2 regions of the Rhizobium sp. 05L419 genome follow, and region 1 is predicted to be linked to the other one. Evidence: riboswitches for the same ligand, from Rfam matches in the RefSeq annotation. Region 1 holds a riboswitch; the other holds the start of a gene.

What was found. Region 1 has a riboswitch for thiamine pyrophosphate ahead of thiB (thiamine ABC transporter substrate binding subunit). Riboswitches for the same ligand answer to the same signal wherever they lie in the genome.
Region 2: another riboswitch for thiamine pyrophosphate. It lies ahead of thiM (hydroxyethylthiazole kinase); the one in region 1 lies ahead of thiB (thiamine ABC transporter substrate binding subunit).

Annotation. Positions count from the first base shown of each region.
Region 1 is NZ_JBFTOF010000004.1:73,253-82,624, forward strand. Features, by position in the region: gene AC1DMK_RS06400 (ABC transporter ATP-binding protein/permease) at 1-1,190, shown strand, start outside; gene AC1DMK_RS06405 (DUF5666 domain-containing protein) at 1,195-1,818, opposite strand; gene AC1DMK_RS06410 (ABC-F family ATP-binding cassette domain-containing protein) at 1,967-3,790, opposite strand; gene AC1DMK_RS06415 (thiamine diphosphokinase) at 3,794-4,444, opposite strand; gene AC1DMK_RS06420 (MarR family winged helix-turn-helix transcriptional regulator) at 4,493-5,023, opposite strand; gene AC1DMK_RS06425 (MDR family MFS transporter) at 5,145-6,680, shown strand; TPP riboswitch at 6,741-6,857, shown strand; gene thiB (thiamine ABC transporter substrate binding subunit) at 6,912-7,928, shown strand; gene thiP (thiamine/thiamine pyrophosphate ABC transporter permease ThiP) at 7,928-9,372, shown strand, end outside.
Region 2 is NZ_JBFTOF010000016.1:61,813-71,184, reverse strand. Features, by position in the region: gene putA (trifunctional transcriptional regulator/proline dehydrogenase/L-glutamate gamma-semialdehyde dehydrogenase) at 1-3,653, opposite strand, end outside; gene AC1DMK_RS19685 (Lrp/AsnC ligand binding domain-containing protein) at 3,772-4,242, shown strand; gene AC1DMK_RS19680 (LysR family transcriptional regulator) at 4,266-5,225, opposite strand; gene AC1DMK_RS19675 (MFS transporter) at 5,344-6,744, shown strand; TPP riboswitch at 6,889-6,985, shown strand; gene thiM (hydroxyethylthiazole kinase) at 7,034-7,837, shown strand; gene thiE (thiamine phosphate synthase) at 7,834-8,469, shown strand; gene thiD (bifunctional hydroxymethylpyrimidine kinase/phosphomethylpyrimidine kinase) at 8,466-9,287, shown strand; gene AC1DMK_RS19655 (3-oxoacyl-ACP reductase) at 9,284-9,372, shown strand, end outside.

The DNA of each region.
Region 1 (9,372 bases):
CCTCTGCCTCCGTGCTCAGCCAGCTTGTCGGCCGCAAGCTTGTGAAGCTGAATGCCGATCGCTTTTCGAAGGAAGCAGAGCTCCGCTTTGCCCTGATGCATGCCAACGAAAACATACCCGCCATCACGGCTGCGCGCGGCGAGGAAAACGAGCGGGGGCGCATCAACAACGATATCAGCGCGGTTCTCACCGTCATCAAAAGGGTGGCGATGGCAAACGTCAATCTCACCTGGGTTTCGGCCGGCTATGGTTGGCTCGTCGTCGTCATCCCTATCATCGTTGCTGCGCCCGCCTATTTCTCCGGCGGGCTGACCTTCGGCCAGTTGATGATGTCGGTCGGCGCGTTCAATCAGGTGAATACGGCCCTGCGCTGGTATGTCTCGAATTTCGGCCCGATTGCCGAATGGCGAGCCACGTTGATGCGGGTCACCGATTTTCGTCAGGCGCTGACAACCATGGGCGACGACGTCGATCTCAAGGAGATGATTGCCTATGAGAGGAGCGCTCCCGGGACGCTGACGCTCGACAATGTCAGGATCGCGGCCAAGATCGACGAACAGATCGACCAGTGCGGCGGCTTCCGGGTGCGTGAGAACAGCGTGACGATCAAGGCCGGTGAGAAGGTCATGATCAACGGCGACCACAACGTCAATCGCAAGCTCCTCTTCCTTGCGCTTTCCGAGCTCTGGCCGTGCGGTGGCGGCAAGATCGGTCTGCCGCCCGCCGACGACATGCTTTTCGTTCCGCAGTCCGCCTATATCCCAGGTGGAACGCTTCGCGAAGCTCTGGCATTCCCCGAGCCTGCGGAGACCTACAAGAACGAAGATGTCGAGGCAGCCCTTGAGAAGGCCGGGCTGCACAACCTGATTGCCCGGCTCGACACGCGCGCGCGCTGGGACAAGCTGCTGGATTCTGACGAGCAGCGTGCCATCGGCTTTGCCCGGCTGCTTCTCGTTCGGCCGCGCTGGATCGTTTTCGACGAGGTGCTGGAAGGCATGGAGCCGGAATGGCAGGCCACGATGATGAAGGTGCTTACCTCGGTGCCCGAGAGCACGATGATCTATATCGGCCGCTCCGAAGCCTATGTGGAAGCGTTTCAGCCGCGGGTGCTGCATCTCGATGCGCTGGCGGCCAAGCCGGAAGCGAAGGTCGTGGCAAAAGCCCCGAATGCGCGGGCGCCAGCGCTCTGACCGCTCACATCGGCGGGACAACACCGTTCGTGCCGACGGTCACCTGGGATGCAGAGATCGTGCCGTCGGCCGTTTTTTCGCCCATCACGATCACCCGGGCACCCGGCGTCAGATCCGCCTTGCCGGCGGGCGTGAAGGTGACGATCGGCGTATCGTCAGCGATTGATATGGTCTTTTCCTTGCCTTGGTAAGTCAGCGTAATGGTGTGGCCATCGACCGCCTTGACCGCCTTGGCAACGGTTGCATTGGTCATAGTGCTGTTCGGCTTCAAATCCCAGGGGCGGCTGCCTTCGCCGGTGCCTTTCATCGCCGCGGGAAAGATCAGAACCTCCAGGGCTCCGTCGCCGCCGTCAGCCTTCGGCAGCGACGCAACGCCGACGAAATCTCCCGGCTTGATATCTTCAACCGACGCCTTCTTGATGCCCCCTACTTTCCAGTCAGGCTTCAGCGACACTGTCTGGTCGGCGCCCTCCCTGGTCTTGACGACAAGCGTGTCGCCGTTGAGGCTTTCGATGGCGCCGCGCACATGCACGCGCTGTGCGTCCGCGGCGAATGCGGTTTGCGATGCGATCGTGAGGACACTTGCAGCGAGGGCGGCGGCCACTGAGATGTTAGGATTGCGGGACATGGTCTGTCTCCATGCGGTCGTCTGGTCGGTGTGCTTCGACCGCGCGGTTGCAGTTTAGTCCCGGCGCTGGAACGCTGACGAATCAATGAAAAGTGAGGAGCCCGGCCGATGCCGCATGGAGCTGAGCCCGCTCTGAAGGCGGGCTTGTTCAGCCCTCCAATTCTTCCCGCAGCATTTCGAGTTCCAGCCATTCCTCTTCCATCTTCGTCAGGCTGCCGCGGAATTTCTCCATCTCGGCGGCGAGACGGCTGAACGTGGCGGGATCCTTGCTGAAGAGTGCCGGGTCGGCCATCTTTTCCTCGCGCCTGGCGATTTCGGCTTCGGCCTTTGCCATCTCCTTGGGCAGGTTATCGAGCGCGAACTTCTGCTTGAAGGAGAGCTTGCCCTTTCCCTTTGGTGCCTCGGCGACGGCTGCTGTGCCCGGCGTCTTCGACCTCGCCGCCCTCTCGGCTTTTTTGCGCTCGTCGGCAGCACCCTTGCGCTGTACGAGCATATCGGAATAGCCGCCGGCATATTCGATCCAGCGTCCGTCCGGCGCATCGGGTGCGGCGGGTGCGATTGTCGACGTCACCGTACGATCGAGGAAATCGCGGTCGTGGCTGACGAGAATGACGGTGCCAGGAAAGCCGGCGACAATCTCCTGCAGCAGATCCAGGGTCTCGATATCGAGATCGTTTGTCGGCTCGTCGAGGATCAACAGGTTTGCCGGGCGCGACATGATACGCGCCAGCATGAGGCGTGCACGCTCTCCGCCCGAGAGGTTCTTGATCGGCGTGCGCGCCTGCTCGGGCTGAAACAGGAATTCCTTCATGTAGCCCGTGACGTGGCGCTGCTCGCCATTGACGAGCAGGTTGTCGCCGCGGCCGTCCGTCAGATAGTGGGCGAGTGTCTCGTCGGGGTTGAGGTCCTCGCGCTTCTGATCGAGCGTGGCGATTTCCAGGTTGGTGCCGAGCTTGACCGTGCCGCTATCGGGCGAAAGCTGCCCGGTCAGCATCTTCAGCAATGTCGTCTTTCCCGCGCCATTCGGCCCGACGAGACCGATGCAATCGCCGCGATGCACACGGATCGAAAACGGCGTGACGATCGGCCGGTCGCCGAATGCCTTGGTGATCTTGTCGGCTTCGATGACAAGTTTGCCCGATTCCTGCGCATCGGAGACAGTTGCCTGCACCGTGCCCTGCGGACCCTGGTGTCCACGATAGTTCGAACGCATCGTCTGCAGTTCGCCAAGGCGGCGCATGTTGCGCTTGCGTCGTGCCGTGACGCCGTAGCGAAGCCAGTGCTCCTCGCGTTCGATCGCCTTGCCGAGCTTGTGCTGCTCGAGCTCCTCGGCTTCCAGCACCTGGTCGCGCCAGGCTTCGAAGTGGGCAAAGCCCCGGTCGAGCCGGCGCGAGGTGCCGCGATCGAGCCAGACGGTTGCGGTCGAGACCTTTTCGAGGAAGCGACGGTCATGCGAAATCAGAACGAGTGCACTTCGGGTCTTCTGCAGTTCGCCTTCCAGCCATTCGATCGTCGGCAGGTCGAGATGGTTGGTCGGCTCGTCGAGCAGGAGAATATCGGGCTCGGGGGCAAGGACGCGCGCGAGAGCAGCGCGGCGTGCCTCGCCGCCGGAGAGGTTTTTCGGATCTTCTTCGCCCGTCAGGCCAAGATGCGAGAGCAGATAGGTGACGCGATAGGGATCGTCGCCCGGCCCGAGCCCAGCCTCGGCGTAGGCTTGCACTGTCTTGTGGGTTCCGAAGTCGGGAGCCTGCTCGAGATAGCGGACCGTTGAGGAGGGATGGCGAAAAACCTCACCGGACTGGGCTTCGACCATGCCGGCTGCGATCTTGAGAAGCGTCGACTTTCCCGAGCCATTGCGGCCGACAAGGCAGATCTTGTCTCCAGGCTCCACCTGCAGCGCAGCACCGGCCAGGAGCGGTGCGCCGCCGAAGCTCAGGAAAATATCATCGAGTTTAAGAATGGGGGGCGCCAAAAATCAGACTCCGGAAAGATCGTAGGGGCGGGCGAGCACGATGGCGCGGCCGCTTTGAAGCGAGAAGCGCACAGTGCCTTGCGCGACATTGGAAATGGTGCGCGAGGAACCGAACGGCAAATGAAAATCCGCCAGCCGATAGCGTGCATTTTCGATGGACAGCCCACGCAGCTCGCTGAAGCCTGTGACCGAGAAGAGACTTCCCGGTGGGAGATCGAGGCTGATCGTGCCGGCAATAAGCGGCACGGCCTCTTCACTGCCCGACGTCAGCAGCACGTCCAGGCCCTGTTCGGCGAGGCTGACCGCATAGAGCAGATGCTGGATCGCATGATCGGAGCGTTCGCCTGCCAGCGCGCCGACAAGGATCAGCCGATCTGCACCACGTTTGATGGCTTCCGATACGGCGATCTCACCATCGGTCGAGGCCTTTGCCGTCGGGTAGGCCTGCTTTTGCACATGCGCAAACGCGCTCTCAAGATCTGCAGGGGTGGAATCGAAGTCGCCGACCCAGAGTTCGGGCACAACGCCCAGAGCAGCGGCATGCCGCATGCCTCCATCGGCAGCAATGAAGCGTGTGCCCGAGACTGCCTGGCGCAGCCGATCGGTCCGTTGCAACTCGCCGCCGAGCAGAATGGTGAAGGTGGATTGGCTCATGGGCATTGCCCATAGCGCAAAGCGGGGGTGAAGGGGAAGGGGCGCAGATCAGGCTTCGTCGGCCTCATCCTTCATGCGAGCCTGAAAAACGGCCTCAAAGCCGGAGATGTACCGGTCGAAAAGCCTTGCAAAGGTGTCGATATCCTCCTTCGGCCAGTCCTCGACGATTTCGCAGACGATCTTGAGCTTCTGTGCCTTCAGTTCCGACAGCAGTCTCTGGCCGAGTGGCGTCATGACGACGACGATCCGGCGGGCATCGGCCTGGGATGCCTTGCGGCGAAGCACGTTGCGGCCGACCATGTCGGAGACGACACGGCTTGCTCGGGATGGATCGATGCGCATCATTTCGGCAATGGTGCCGACTGTGACTTCGCCGTTGTCCTGGGCCCGGCGAACCGCATCAAGGACGTCGAGATGCGAAAGTTCGAGGCCAGGGGCGATGGTCTGTATGGCAAGCCGGCCGATCAGCCGTCGGCCGGTCATCAGCCGCATGCGGGTCATGCTTTGGCCGATGTACATGACGCCTTCGCTTGTCCCGGCGGGGTCGATATCGGCAGATTTGGTCGTGGTCTCGTTCATCGGAAAATCATAGCAGAATGCGGCCACAATGAGAACATGCAAATGTCATGAATGTGACATTGACAATTATATGCCAATAGCACATAAATTCGACCTGCCGACCCAATCGGAAATGAAGCCCATGGATATGCAAACTGCCCCGGCGCCGCTCGTGACGGATCACCGCCGCCGGCTCGTTCTCTTTCTTTTTCTGATGACCGCCATGTTCATGGCAACGCTTGACAACCAGATCGTCGCGACCGCCCTGCCGACAATCGTCGGCGAGTTCGGTCATCTCGAGCGATTCAGCTGGATCGGCTCGGCCTATCTTCTCGCCGTGAGCGCGGTGATGCCGCTCTATGGAAAGCTCGGGGACCTTTTCGGCCGCAAGTATGTGATGATGGCGGCGATCATGATCTTCACGGTCGGGTCTGCGGTCTGCGGTCTGGCTGTCTCCATGAACACGCTGATTGCCGCCCGCGTCCTGCAAGGGCTTGGCGGCGGCGGCATCATGGTGTCGATCTTCGCGGTCAATGCCGACCTCTTCGAGCCGCGCGAACGCGCGCGCTACCAAAGCTATTCGAGCCTTGTGTTGATGGCCTCCGGCGCGATCGGGCCGGTTCTCGGCGGTACGATGAGCGACCTTTTCGGCTGGCGCTCGATCTTCCTCGTCAACGTACCGATCGGCTTTGTGGTGCTGGCAGGCCTTGCCTTCATGCTTCCCTATCGAAAGCCGAACCGCCGTCCGAAGATCGACTATGCGGGCGCGCTCCTTCTTGCCCTGACGACGACCTGCGTTGTGCTTGCGGCCGATGGCAGCCAGCTCTTCGGCTCGCTGATCTCCGCGCAAAACGTGGTGATCGTTGCCTTCGGTGTCGTCTGCGCCATCGCATGGGTCCTCGTCGAACGCCGCGCCGCCGAACCGATCGTTCCGCTGTCGCTGTTTGGCAACTCCACGTTCGGCCTGTTGCTCGCCATGTCGATCATGAGCGGCGCGATCGGGATCGGCATGGTGAATTATTTCGCGCTTTTCCTGCAGACGACGACCGGCCTTTCGCCATCGGCAGCCGGCGGCCTCTTCGTTCTTCTGACCGGCGGCATCGTGTGCGGTTCGCTGTCGGCCGGGCGCATTATCTCGGCCACCGGACGATACAAGCCCTTGGCAATCGCCAGCCTGACCTGCAGCGCGGCCGCGTTTGCGCTGCTTTCTCAGGTTCACGCGGGAACGCCGGTCTTTCTGATCGGGGCCATTATGGCGTTTCACGGCATCGGTGTCGGCCTGGCGCAGCAGGTTCCGATCATCGGCGTGCAGAATGGCGCACCCGCCCGCGACGTCGGCGCAGCGACCGGATCGGTGACGCTGTCGCGCATGGGCGGGGCATCGATTGCGATTTCCATGTATGGCGCCATCGTTGGTTCGCAGCTCGGCAGGACGGGTCTCTCCATTCCCGGTGTGACCGACATCGAGCAGCTGACGCCGAAAATGATGGCGGCTTTGCCGGATGCGACACGGCAGGCCGTGGCGGATGCCTATTCCAGTGCGTTCACACCACTGTTCATGACCTCCTGCGCCATCGCGCTCGTCGGCCTTCTGGCGGCTCTGATGCTAAAGCCGGTGCAGCTGCCGCGAACAGGCGAGTTCAAGCAACCTGCAACGTCCACCGAAGCGGCTGAATAAACAAAAGGAGGCGGGTGCCGCCGCCTCTTGCTATCCGCCGATCGCGACGATACACCTTTCCCCGCTCTAACGGGGTGCCTTGTGTCCAGCGGACATGGGGCTGAGAGGCTTTGCAAAAGCTAACCCGCGGAACCTGATCCGGTTAACACCGGCGGAGGGATTAGACGCGTGACACCAGGCACCGCCCTTTTCCCCTTCAAGAAAACCTAGAGGAGAGGTGCCATGCCCACAATGTTCAAGAACCGATCATTCGTCGCTGCCGCGATAGCTGCGTCTGTCGCCGTGTCGATGACGCCGGCCAAGGCCGCCGACAAGGCTCTGACCGTCTATACCTACGAAAGCTTCACGTCGGAGTGGGGTCCCGGGCCCAAGGTGAAAGCAGCGTTTGAAAAGACCTGCAACTGCACCGTCAATTTCGTCAGCGTGGCTGACGGCGTGGCCCTGCTTTCCCGCCTCAAGCTCGAGGGTGCAGGCACCAAGGCCGACGTCGTGCTTGGCCTCGACACCAATCTCATCACCGAAGCCAAGGCGACTGGCCTGTTCGACGTCAGCGGCGTGGACACCAATGGCCTGAAGGTTCCAGGCGACTACAAGGATGAGGTGTTCGTGCCCTACGACTACGGCCATTTTGCCGTCATCTACGACACGCAGACGATCAAGAATCCGCCGCGCAGCATGAAGGATCTGGTCGAGGGCGATCCGTCGCAAAAGATCGTCATCGAAGATCCGCGTACCTCCACGCCGGGCCTTGGCCTGCTGCTGTGGGTGAAATCCGTCTACGGCGACAAAGCTCCGGACGCCTGGGCAAAGCTCAAGGGACGGGTCCTGACGGTGACGCCCGGCTGGTCGGAAGCCTATGGCCTGTTCACCAAGGGGGAGGCCCCGATGGTGCTCTCCTATACGACCTCGCCAGCCTACCACATGGTTGCGGAGAATACCGATCGCTATCAGGCGGCTGCCTTCTCCGAGGGACACTACGTCCAGATCGAAGTGGCGGGCCTGCTGAAGAACGCAGCGGACAAGGAACTCGCGCGCGACTTCCTGAAGTTCATGGTAACGCCGGACTTCCAGGATACCATACCGACCAATAACTGGATGATGCCGGTCTCCGCGACATCCCAGCCGCTGCCCGACGCTTTCGGCAAGCTCGTCAATCCGTCGAAGACCTTTCTCATGAGCTCCGACGAGGTCGCCGCGAACCGCAAGGCCTGGATCGACGAGTGGCTGGCTGCCATGAGCATGAATTGATGCTGCTGACTGCGGCCGAAAAGCGTTACGCGATCACCGGCGGGGCAATCAGCCTCGCCGGTATCGTCTTTTTCGTCTGCCTGGCGGCGTTTGCGCTGCTCGTGTCGAGCGGTGCGGTGTCGATCTCAGGGGCGCTTCTCGACCCCTACATCTTGACAGTCGTGCGCTTCACCTTGTTGCAGGCGTCTTTATCGACCGTTCTGTCGATCATCTTTGCCATTCCGATTGCACAAGCGCTGGCGCGCCAACCGCGCTTTCCCGGCCGGATCTGGATTGTTCGCCTCATGGCGGTGCCGATGGGGCTGCCGGTGCTGATCGGCGCATTGGGCCTGATCGGCATATGGGGCAGGCAGGGAATGCTGAATTCGCTGCTGACGAGCGCCGGCGTTGCCGAGCCGATCAGCATTTACGGCCTTGCCGGCATTGTGCTGGCGCATGTCTTCTTCAATCTGCCCTTGGCCTGCCGGTTGATGCTGGCAGCGCTGGAGCGTGTACCGGGTGAATACTGGCTGATGGCGAGCGGTCTCGGCATGCGGCGTGGCTCCATTTTCCGCTTCATCGAATGGCCCGTGCTGGGCTCGATCATTCCAGGTGTTGCAGGCCTGATCTTCATGCTGTGCGCCACAAGCTTCACGCTGGTGCTGACACTTGGCGGCGGTCCGGCCGCGACGACCATCGAGGTCGCGATTTACCAGTCGCTGCGTTTCGACTTCGATCCTGGTCGGGCCGTCGCGCTGTCGTTGCTGCAGATCGCACTCACCGCCATCGTGCTTGGCGTGCTCGCTCTTTTGCCCGCTATCGGCGATGACGGGCTGACATCAGGCAAAGCCGTCCGCCGGCCGGATGGATCGCTGCTCGGTGCCCGCCTCGCCGATAGCGGTCTGCTGGTGCTCACGGTGCTTTTCCTGGGCTTGCCTTTGATGGCCGTTGTGGTCGCAGGTCTGCGTGCCAATCTCGTGAAACTGATCGTAGAGCCGATCTTCTGGCAGGCGACCGCCACCAGTGCCGCAATTTCGCTTTCTGCTGCCGTGCTGTCGCTGGCTGTTTCGGGCGCCTTGGTGCGCGCGCGCCACACCGTCTTTCTGCAGGGAGAAAGGGGCCGCGGCGCCCGCGCGTTCTTCGCAGCGATGGGAAGCGCATCCTCACTGGTGTTGCTCGTTCCGCCGATTGTCCTTGCGACGGGCTGGTTCATGGCCCTGAGGAGCATCGGCGATGCCGGCACCTATGCGCCGGTCCTCGTCGTCGTCATCAATGCGCTGATGTCTCTGCCATTTGTGATGCGCGTGCTCGAACCGGCCTACGCCATTCATCAACGGCGGACGCAACGGTTGCGCGCCAGCCTTGGCATCTGCGGCCTTGCCCGTCTGCGCCTGATCGATTGGCCCGTGTTGCGCAAGCCGGTGCTGACTGCGGTTTCTTTCGCCACGGCGCTATCGCTGGGCGA
Region 2 (9,372 bases), on a different contig from region 1:
ACTTCCTCCAGCAGCCAGTTGAGGCAATAGGCCTCGGGATCTTGCTCCAGCTCCAGCGTGGAGGCCGATTGCACCAGCAACAATGGACCTGGCATTGCGGCGACCTTCTGCAGCATTGCTAAGACGCGATCGGGATCGCCTTCGATGAGGGCGCCGGACATCGGCGTGCCGTCGCCCGCAGCGTCACTGAAGGCGATGCGCTGGGCAACGCTTGCCGGAATACCGTTCAGGCTGGAACGAAGACCATCGCCACAGTCGATGACCGCGCTGTTGCCGGTGGCAAGCACCGATGACACCTGCCGGCGCAGGCCGACGGCCGAAACGGGCGCACAGTAGATCGTGCCGCGGGCGTGGAGCGCGTAAACGTTGCGTTCCCCGACCGGACCTGCAAGCTCGGTTTCGAGACCGAGCGCTGATTGACCGCCGAGATTGCGCGCCATTTCGGCCTCGTCCTGGAGCCCCTCTCTATCAAGCCACTTGGCGAAATCCGATAGCGCCGGATCGCTATAGACCGAGCTGTGCTGCGGCGGGATGGGTTGTGTTCTGACGAGACGCCCAAGGTAGAGCGGCCCGCCGGCCTTGGGTCCGGTACCGGACAGGCCCCGGCCACCAAAAGGCTGTACGCCGACCACAGCGCCGATGACGTTGCGGTTGACGTAAATATTGCCGACCTTGATGCGCGACGTCACGTGCGCGATGGTTTCATCCAGGCGCGTATGCAGGCCGAACGTCAGGCCGTAACCGGTCGCGTTGATGTCGTCGATCAGCCGGTCGAGATTCTGGCGGCGCCAGCGGATAACGTGAAGGACAGGCCCGAAGACTTCCCGTTTGAGATCGGAAATGGTGCGCAATTCGACAATGGTGGGGGAAACGAAAGTGCCGTGCTGGGTTGCTTCAGGCAGTTCCACTCGTTCGACTGTGCAGCCAAGCTCCCGCATCGCCCGAACATGGGTCTCGATGATCTCTTTCGCCTCGGCGGTGATGACAGGGCCGATGTCGGAAGACAGGCGATTGGTGTTGGCAATTGTCAGTTCCTGAAGCGCGCCCTTCAGCATCGCAAGCGTCCGATCTGCCACGTCTTCCTGCAGGCACAGGATACGCAGTGCCGAGCAGCGCTGCCCGGCGCTGTCGAAGGCTGAGGCGATGACGTCGCCGACAACCTGCTCGGCGAGCGCCGACGAGTCGACGATCATGGCGTTCTGGCCGCCGGTCTCGGCGATCAGCGCAATAGGTTCGCCGCTCGCAGACAGGCGCCCTGCGAGCTCCGCCTGGATGAGCCGGGCAACTTCGGTCGATCCCGTGAACATCACAGCCGCGGTTTCGGGCGCCGCAACGAGCGCGGCTCCGACCCGGCCGTCGCCGGGCACGAGCTGGACGACATCGAGCGGGATTCCGGCCTCGTGCAGGATGCGGACCGCTTCGGCGGCGATCAGCGGCGTCTCTTCGGCAGGTTTTGCCAGAACGGGGTTGCCGGCCACCAATGCCGCCGCAACCTGCCCGGTGAAGATTGCCAGCGGAAAATTCCACGGGCTGATGCAGACGACAGGGCCAAGCGGCGCATGCGACGGACCGAGCGTCCGGCGAGCCTGTTCTGCGTAGTAGCGCAGGAAGTCGATCGCCTCGCGCACCTCGGCGATGGCGTTCTGCACCGACTTTCCAGCTTCGCGAATGATCAGCCCGAGCAGCGTCTCGATCCGGGCCTGCATGATGTCTGCGGCGCGGTCGAGCATGACCGCCCTGTCGCCCGGCGATACCGAAGCCCAGGATGACGAGATCCTCTTTGCTGCCCCGGCGGCAATTGCCGCCTCCTTCTGCGTTGTCTCGCGTACGGTGCCGACGACGTCACGACTGTCGGCGGGGTTGAGAACGTCGCGCGGCTTGGCGGCTGGCGACGTCGTCTGGCTTGGAACCGCTTCCCAGGCCTGCGCTGCGCTGGCCTTCAACGCGTGGGTCAATCCCGCAAGCACCGCTTCGTCTGAAAGATCAAGGCCGCCTGAATTCCGGCGCAAGTCGTAGAGGTCGGTCGGAAGAGCAATCTTGTCGTGCTTCTGGCCGACGACAGCCATCGTCGAGACGATGTCGACCGGGTCGGCGACGAGCTCTTCGATCGAGACGTTGGGGTCGGCGATCCTGTTGACGAAAGACGAGTTGGCACCGTTTTCAAGGAGACGGCGCACGAGATAGGCGAGCAGCGTTTCATGCGTGCCGACAGGTGCATAGATGCGGCAGGGACGGTTCAGGTTCTGGCGTCCGACGACCTCGTCATAAAGCGGCTCGCCCATGCCGTGCAGGCACTGAAACTCGTATTTGCCGACATAGTAGTCGGACCCTGCCATCTGGTAGATCGTCGCCAGGGTCTGGGCGTTGTGCGTGGCAAACTGCGGGAAGACAGCGTCTGTCGCCGCCAGCAGCTTTTTCGCGCAGGCGATATAGGAAACGTCCGTGTAAATCTTGCGCGTGAAGACTGGAAAATCGTCAAGGCCGTCGACCTGGGCGCGCTTGATCTCCGCATCCCAATAGGCGCCCTTGACGAGCCGCACCATGATGCGGCGCCCGGCGCGACGGGCAAGGTCGATGATGAAATCGAGCACGAAGGGGCAACGCTTGCCGTAAGCCTGCACCACAAATCCCATGCCGTTCCAGTTCGCGAGATCCCGGTCCAGGCACAGGCTCTCCAGGATATCGAGCGACAGTTCCAGCCGGTCGGCCTCTTCGGCGTCTATGTTCAAGCCTATGTCGTAGGACTTGGCGATCAGCGCCAGTGCCTTCACCTTCGGCAGCAGTTCATCCATCACGCGTGCGCCCTGCGCACGGGCGTAGCGCGGATGCAGGGCCGAGAGCTTGATGGATATGCCCGGACCCTCATAGATGCCGCGGCGGTCGGAGGCCTTGCCGATCGCGTGAATCGCGCTCTCGTAATCCCTGTAGTAACGCTGCGCATCGGCGCCGGTCGTCGCGGCTTCGCCGAGCATGTCGTAGGAATACCGGAAGCCGCGCTGTTCGAGCGTCTTTGCCCGCTGCAGCGCTTCGTCGATGGTCTCGCCGGTGACGAACTGCTCGCCCATCATCCGCATTGCCATGTCGACGCCCCGGCGAATGACCGGCTCGCCGCAGCGGGCGATCAGGCGCGTGAGTGCCGCAGACAGGCTGCGATCGTTGACAGTGGATGTCAGCTTGCCGGTGACCACAAGGCCCCATGTGGCGGCATTGACGAAAAGCGAGCGACCGCCGCCGAGATGAGCCTTCCAGTCACCCTCAGAAACCTTGTCGCGGATCAGGGCATCACGCGTCGCGGCGTCGGGAATGCGCAGCAGAGCTTCGGCAAGGCACATCAGCGCCACGCCTTCCTGGCTGGAAAGCGAGTATTCGTGCACAAGTCCCTCGACGCCGGTGCCCTTGTGCTTGGCGCGCAGCGCTTCGATCAGCTTGCGGGCGGTCTTTGCGGCGGCTTGCCGGACCTGATCGGGAAGAGCTGCGGCATCGACGAGGCGGGGAACGCACACAGTTTCAGGCGTGCGGTAGGCCGAAGTGATCGCCTGCCTCAGCTCGCTCTGAGGGCGGATGGCCGGTGCAAACCCGTCAAAGGGATTTGCAGTGCCATCTGCCTTCTCTATGGTGACCTCGGCCGCCACCGCGCCATTGATGCTCGTCATATCAGCTCCTATTGGGACAGGTGGACAAGCTAGCAGATTTCATGAGGTCAATTTCACTTGATTTATGGCCAACAAACCTGTATTTCGCCATTAATTTGCCGTTTCAAAGGGAATTATTGTGACGACGTCAAGCCACAGCAGAGAAATCGACCTTTTCGATCACAAGATCATCGAAGCGCTGATGGCGGATGGCCGGATGTCGGTGACGGACCTTGCAAAGCGCGTCGGACTGTCGAATACGCCTTGCCAGGTGCGGCTCAAGAGATTGATCGAAGATGGCTATATTCTGGGCTTCCGCGCCATCATCGATGTCAACAAGCTAGGCAGGAACCATGTTGCGTTCACCGAGGTCAAGCTTTCCGACACACGTGAGAATGCCCTGAACGCATTCAATATCGCAGTCAGGAAGCTGCAGGAGGTCGAGGAATGCCACATGATCGCTGGCGCCTTCGATTATCTGCTCAAGATCCGGACGTCGGACATTGCAAACTATCGGCAGGTTCTCGGCGAAAAGATCTCCAGCCTGCCCTTCGTTGCAAACACGTCGACATTTGTTGCCATGGAAGCAATCAAGGAAGCCGGCGCCTAAGGCCTGCGCAGAGAGCGGGGTTACTAAGCAGCCCTGGAGACGTTTGTGGTGCAGCCGGAAGCCTCAAGCGCCGCGACAACGACGTCGACAAACAATCTGCGGAACCAGACCGATCGGCCGTCGGCGCGGTCGACGCGCCGATAGAGCATGGTGACCGGGTCTGCCGGCAGGTCCAGCGGCGGCACCGAGAGCGCAAGTCCATGCAGTTGCGCCATGCATCGGGCAATCGACTCCGGAATCGTCGCGATTGCAGGCATTGCCCTTAGCGCCGTCGGCAGGGCGGAAAAGCGCGGTACCGTCGCGACCACCTGACGACGCAGGCCGACGCGGCCAAGAGCGACATCGAGGTTGTTGGCGCTGTTGCCTTCGAAAGACACGGTCAAATGCGGCGTCTTGACAAAGTCCTCGAGCTTCAAAGGAGCCTTCAGCCTCACCTGCTCAGGGTCGAAGACGCAGATCGAAGACTGGTTGAAGAGCGGCGCACGGATGTGCCAGGACGCAGGATCGTCATGGACGGAGACGCTGAAGTCGTAGGCGCCTTCATCGAGCATGCGCGCAGCGTCGCGCTTGTCGGACGCTATACCGACCAGCCGGGATCCGGGTGAGAGTTCGCGCAATCGCGCCACCAACGGGCCGAAAAACGCCGACTCCAGATTGTCGCACATGCCGATCCGGAATTCGCCCTGCCAGCTTGCGGGGTCGAATGCCGTCGGCGGCCGAATGGCTCGCTCTATGCCTGACAATGCGTCTTCGATCGCCGGTGCGATGGCAAGAGCCCTTGGTGTTGGCTGCAGCCCTCGTCCTACCCTGACGAACAACTCGTCGTCGAGCGTCTCGCGCAACCGCTTCAACGCAGCCGACAGGCCGGGCTGGCCGAGCAGAAGTCGCTCGGCGGCACGGCTGACATTCCGTTCCTGCATCAGCACGGAAAATGCCAGCAGCAGGTTCAGGTCTATCTTGCGGAGGATTGCATCATTCATCATCTCCAGTAATACCTGGCATAGGTACTATCAATTTGCAATAGGTTCTGAAGCTGTACATTTTCTCGTTCCTCTGTCGCCCGATCCTCCCGCGGCGCCAGCACGAAAGGAACGATCATCAATGACTATTTCCAAACCGAAAGGCGGAGCCGGCCTGGCGTTGCTGCTGCTGTGCGCTGCCAATTTCCTTGACGCCATGGACGTCTCGACCATCGGCGTTGCGCTTCCCGCCATCCAGGCGGAACTCGGCATGAAGGCTACATCCCTGCAATGGGCAGTCAGCGCCTACGTGCTCGGATACGGGGGCTTCCTGCTGCTTGGGGGCCGTGTGGCCGATGTCTTCGGACATCGCCGCACCTTCCTCTGGTCTCTCGGCATTTTCGCCGCTGCCAGTATTGCCGGCGGTTTCGTCGACAGCGGGCCGACGCTGATTGCCGCGCGCCTGGTGAAGGGGATTGCCGCCGCCTTCACGGCGCCGGCTGCTCTTGCCCTGCTGCTCTCCGTATTCGGCGAGGGCAATGCGCGCGCAAAGGCGCTCGGGGTGTTTGCGTCGACAGGGGCCACCGGATTTGTGCTCGGAATGGTCCTGGGCGGCGCGGCGACCATCGTCAGCTGGCGGGCAACGCTCGTGATGGGTGCGCCGGTGGCCATGATTGCGCTTGCAGTCGCCCCCTTCGTGCTGCCTGCGGATCAGCCGAGGACCGGCCCGCGCCCGACGTTCGATTGGGCTGGAGCCCTGACGATCACCCCCGGCCTCCTGCTCTTCGTGTTCGGCATCACCAACGCCGCAGCCGCCGGCTGGGATGCGCTGCCGACTTGGAGCTCGCTGCTGGCCGCCGTTGTGCTGATCGGCCTCTTCCTGGTCGTCGAGATGCGCCATGCCGATCCGATGGTGCCGCTCGCGATCTTCCGTCGAGCCAAACTCAGCCATGCCAACGCCGTCGCCGCGCTGTTTCAGGGGGTCTATGTCGGCTTCCAGTTCATCGCGACGCTCTATTATCAGAACGTCTTTGGCTGGTCGGCGTTTGCGACCGGCTTCTGCTTCGCCTTCGGTGGCGTCTGCGTGATGATCCTGGCGCCGCGCTTTGCCGCAATCGGGCAGAGCCGTGGCACCACCGGCCTCATGACAGCGGGCGTTGCGTTGCAAGCGGCCAGCTATATCCTCTGGATCTCCGCGGTCGGTCACATCCATCCGGTGCTTCTGGTGGCGCTCTCGCAGATTCCGCTCGGCGTCGGCTATGCCATGACCTATCCTTCGGTGCAGGTGGCAGCGCTGTCCGATGTCGAGGAGGACAAATCCGGTCTGGCCTCGGGGTTGCTGTTCGCCTCGTTCCAGATCGGTGGCGGCATCGTGCTCGCGGCGGCATCGGCGGTATTCGCAGCCGCACCGGGCTTCGGTTGGGATCCGTACTTTGCTGGCATCTCCTTTGTCGCGACGCTCTCTGTCGCGGTGACGCTTGCCGCTGCCTTGGGACCGAGAACATCGGCTCGCCGGGCAGACGTCTACCAGGCAGCCGAATAGCCTCGGTGCTGCCATGTCTGCAGGACGTCGCCCTTCCGGCGGCTTGCGCAGCAAACGAATAGCGTCGCTGACACAGCCGGCATCCGACGGCTGTGTCAGACATTTGAAGTGACAGGCGGCCCGTTCTCTGCAACAAGATGGTCCATTGAGAGACAGGGGCGTTCGCCGGAAGGCGGACTGAGAAGTACCCTTGGAACCTGAACCAGATAATGCTGGCGGAGGGAGTCGCTCGGGACTTTGCGATCCTGCGTTTCGTCCCCGCGCCTTGCCCCCCGCGTGAAAGGGCAAAATGCAAGACCAGACCTCGCCGGGAGCGGCTCTGAATGCGATGCGCGAGCAGACGCCGCTCGTGCAATGCATCACCAATTTCGTTGCCATGAACATTGCCGCCAATGTGCTGCTGGCGGTCGGCGCCTCGCCTGCCATGGTGCATGCCGAGGAGGAGGCCGGCGAATTTGCCGGCATTGCTGGAGCTCTGACGATCAACATCGGCACCATTTCCTCGGCGTGGATGAAAGGCATGCGCGCGGCTGCAAAAGCGGCGAATGACGGCGGCAAGCCCTGGGTTCTCGATCCGGTCGCCCACTACGCGACCGGCTTCCGGCGGGAGGCAGTTGGCGGGCTGCTTGAATTGCGTCCCACAATCATCCGCGGAAATGCCTCGGAGATCATCGCCTTGTCAGGCAAAGCGAGTCGTGGCCACGGCGTCGACAGTCGCGATGCCGTCGAACAGGCCGAAACCTCAGCCCGGCACCTTGCCAGGACCTACGGGACGGTTGTTGCCGTCACCGGGGCGACCGACTTCGTCACCGATGGTGAAAGGGCTGTTCGCATCCAGGGTGGCTCGCCGCTGATGCCGCAGATAACGGCGCTCGGATGCTCTCTCACCTGCCTGGTCGGCGCCTTTGCCGCGACATTTCCGCGTGCGCCCTTCGACGCAACCGTTGCAGCACTCGCGACCTTCGCCGTTGCCGGCGAAGAAGCGGCTCGAAAGGCGGAGGGTCCCGGTTCGTTTTCGTGGCGGTTCCTCGATAGCCTTGCCGCAGTCGACGGTGCTTTTCTGGATCGCCACGCAAGGATCCGCATGGCATGACGCAACTCGATCTCTCGCTCTATCTCGTCCTCGACCCTGATCTGTGCGCATACCGCGGCATGGTCGAGACCGCCCGCGCGGCCGTTGCTGGCGGAGCGACCGTCGTACAACTGCGCGACAAGCATGCAGACACGGCGCGGATGATAGAGACGGGCCTGGCTCTGAAGGCGGTACTTGCGGGCACTGGTGCGCTCGTCGTCATCAACGATGACGTGGAAGCGGCAATCGCCATTGGTGCCGACGGGCTCCACATCGGCCAGGACGACATGGACGCATACGCGGCACGCCAACGCATCGGTCCCGAGATGATCCTCGGCCTCTCCGTCGAGACGCAGGCACTGGCGGCTTCAGTCGATTCGGAGCTCGTCAACTACGCCGGTGTCGGGCCGGTCTTCCAGACGCCGACCAAACCCGATCACAAGCAACCGATCGGCTTTGCCGGTCTGGCGCGCCTTGTCGAGGTCTGCCCCGTGCCGGCCGTTGCCATCGGCGGTCTCAAGGCCGCACATGTTCGGAACGTCTTCGCAGCCGGAGCCGACGGGCTGGCTGTCGTCTCCGCGATCTGCGGCACCCCCGATCCGGAAGCTGCAGCCCGCGGCTTGATCGACGCCATCAGAAAGGAAGCAAGATGATCCGCAACGTTCTCTCCATCGCAGGGTCGGACCCATCCGGCGGTGCCGGCATCCAGGCCGACCTCAAGACTTTCGCCGCCCGGGGCGTCTATGGCATGGCAGTGCTGACGGCGCTGACGGCGCAGAACACCCAGGGTGTTTGCGGCGTTCATCTTGTGCCCGCCACCTTCGTGGCCGATCAGATCAGAGCAGTCTTTGCCGATGTGCGTGTCGACGCCGTCAAGATCGGCATGATTGCCAATGCCGAGATCGCCGATGCAGTGGCCGACGCGCTCCAGCCGCACGGCGGCATTCCGATCGTGCTCGATCCTGTCATGGTCGCCAAGGGTGGCGCCAATCTTCTGGATCCCACAGCCGTCGAGGTCCTGACACTCCGACTTTTGCCAATGGCAACGCTTTTGACGCCGAACCTGCCGGAAGCGGCCGCACTTCTTCACGGGAACGCTGCCGAAAGCCGCGAGGAGATGGCGGATCAGGCGCAGCGGCTGCGCGCGCTTGGTCCGGCGGCGGTTCTTGTCAAGGGCGGCCACCTCGACGGCGTTGAGAGCCCCGATGTGCTCGCAACATCCGGTGGGGTGAGCTGGTTTGAGGCTGTCCGGATCGCGACCGCGAACACACATGGAACGGGCTGCACTCTGTCGAGCGCGCTGGCTGCCGAACTGGCGCGAGGAGCAACGTTGTTTCAAGCCGTGACGGAGGCGAAATCCTATCTCGCCGGTGCCGTCGCACACGCCCATACGCTCGACGTCGGTTCCGGCCATGGCCCCGTCCAGCACTTCCACGAGCTTTGGCAGACGAAGGAAGGATACGTGCCATGACACAGACGATCAGCCAGCAGACGGTCATCGTCACCGGCGCCGCCCGCGGCCTCGGAGCAGCGATCGCCACCGCATTTGCCCGCGA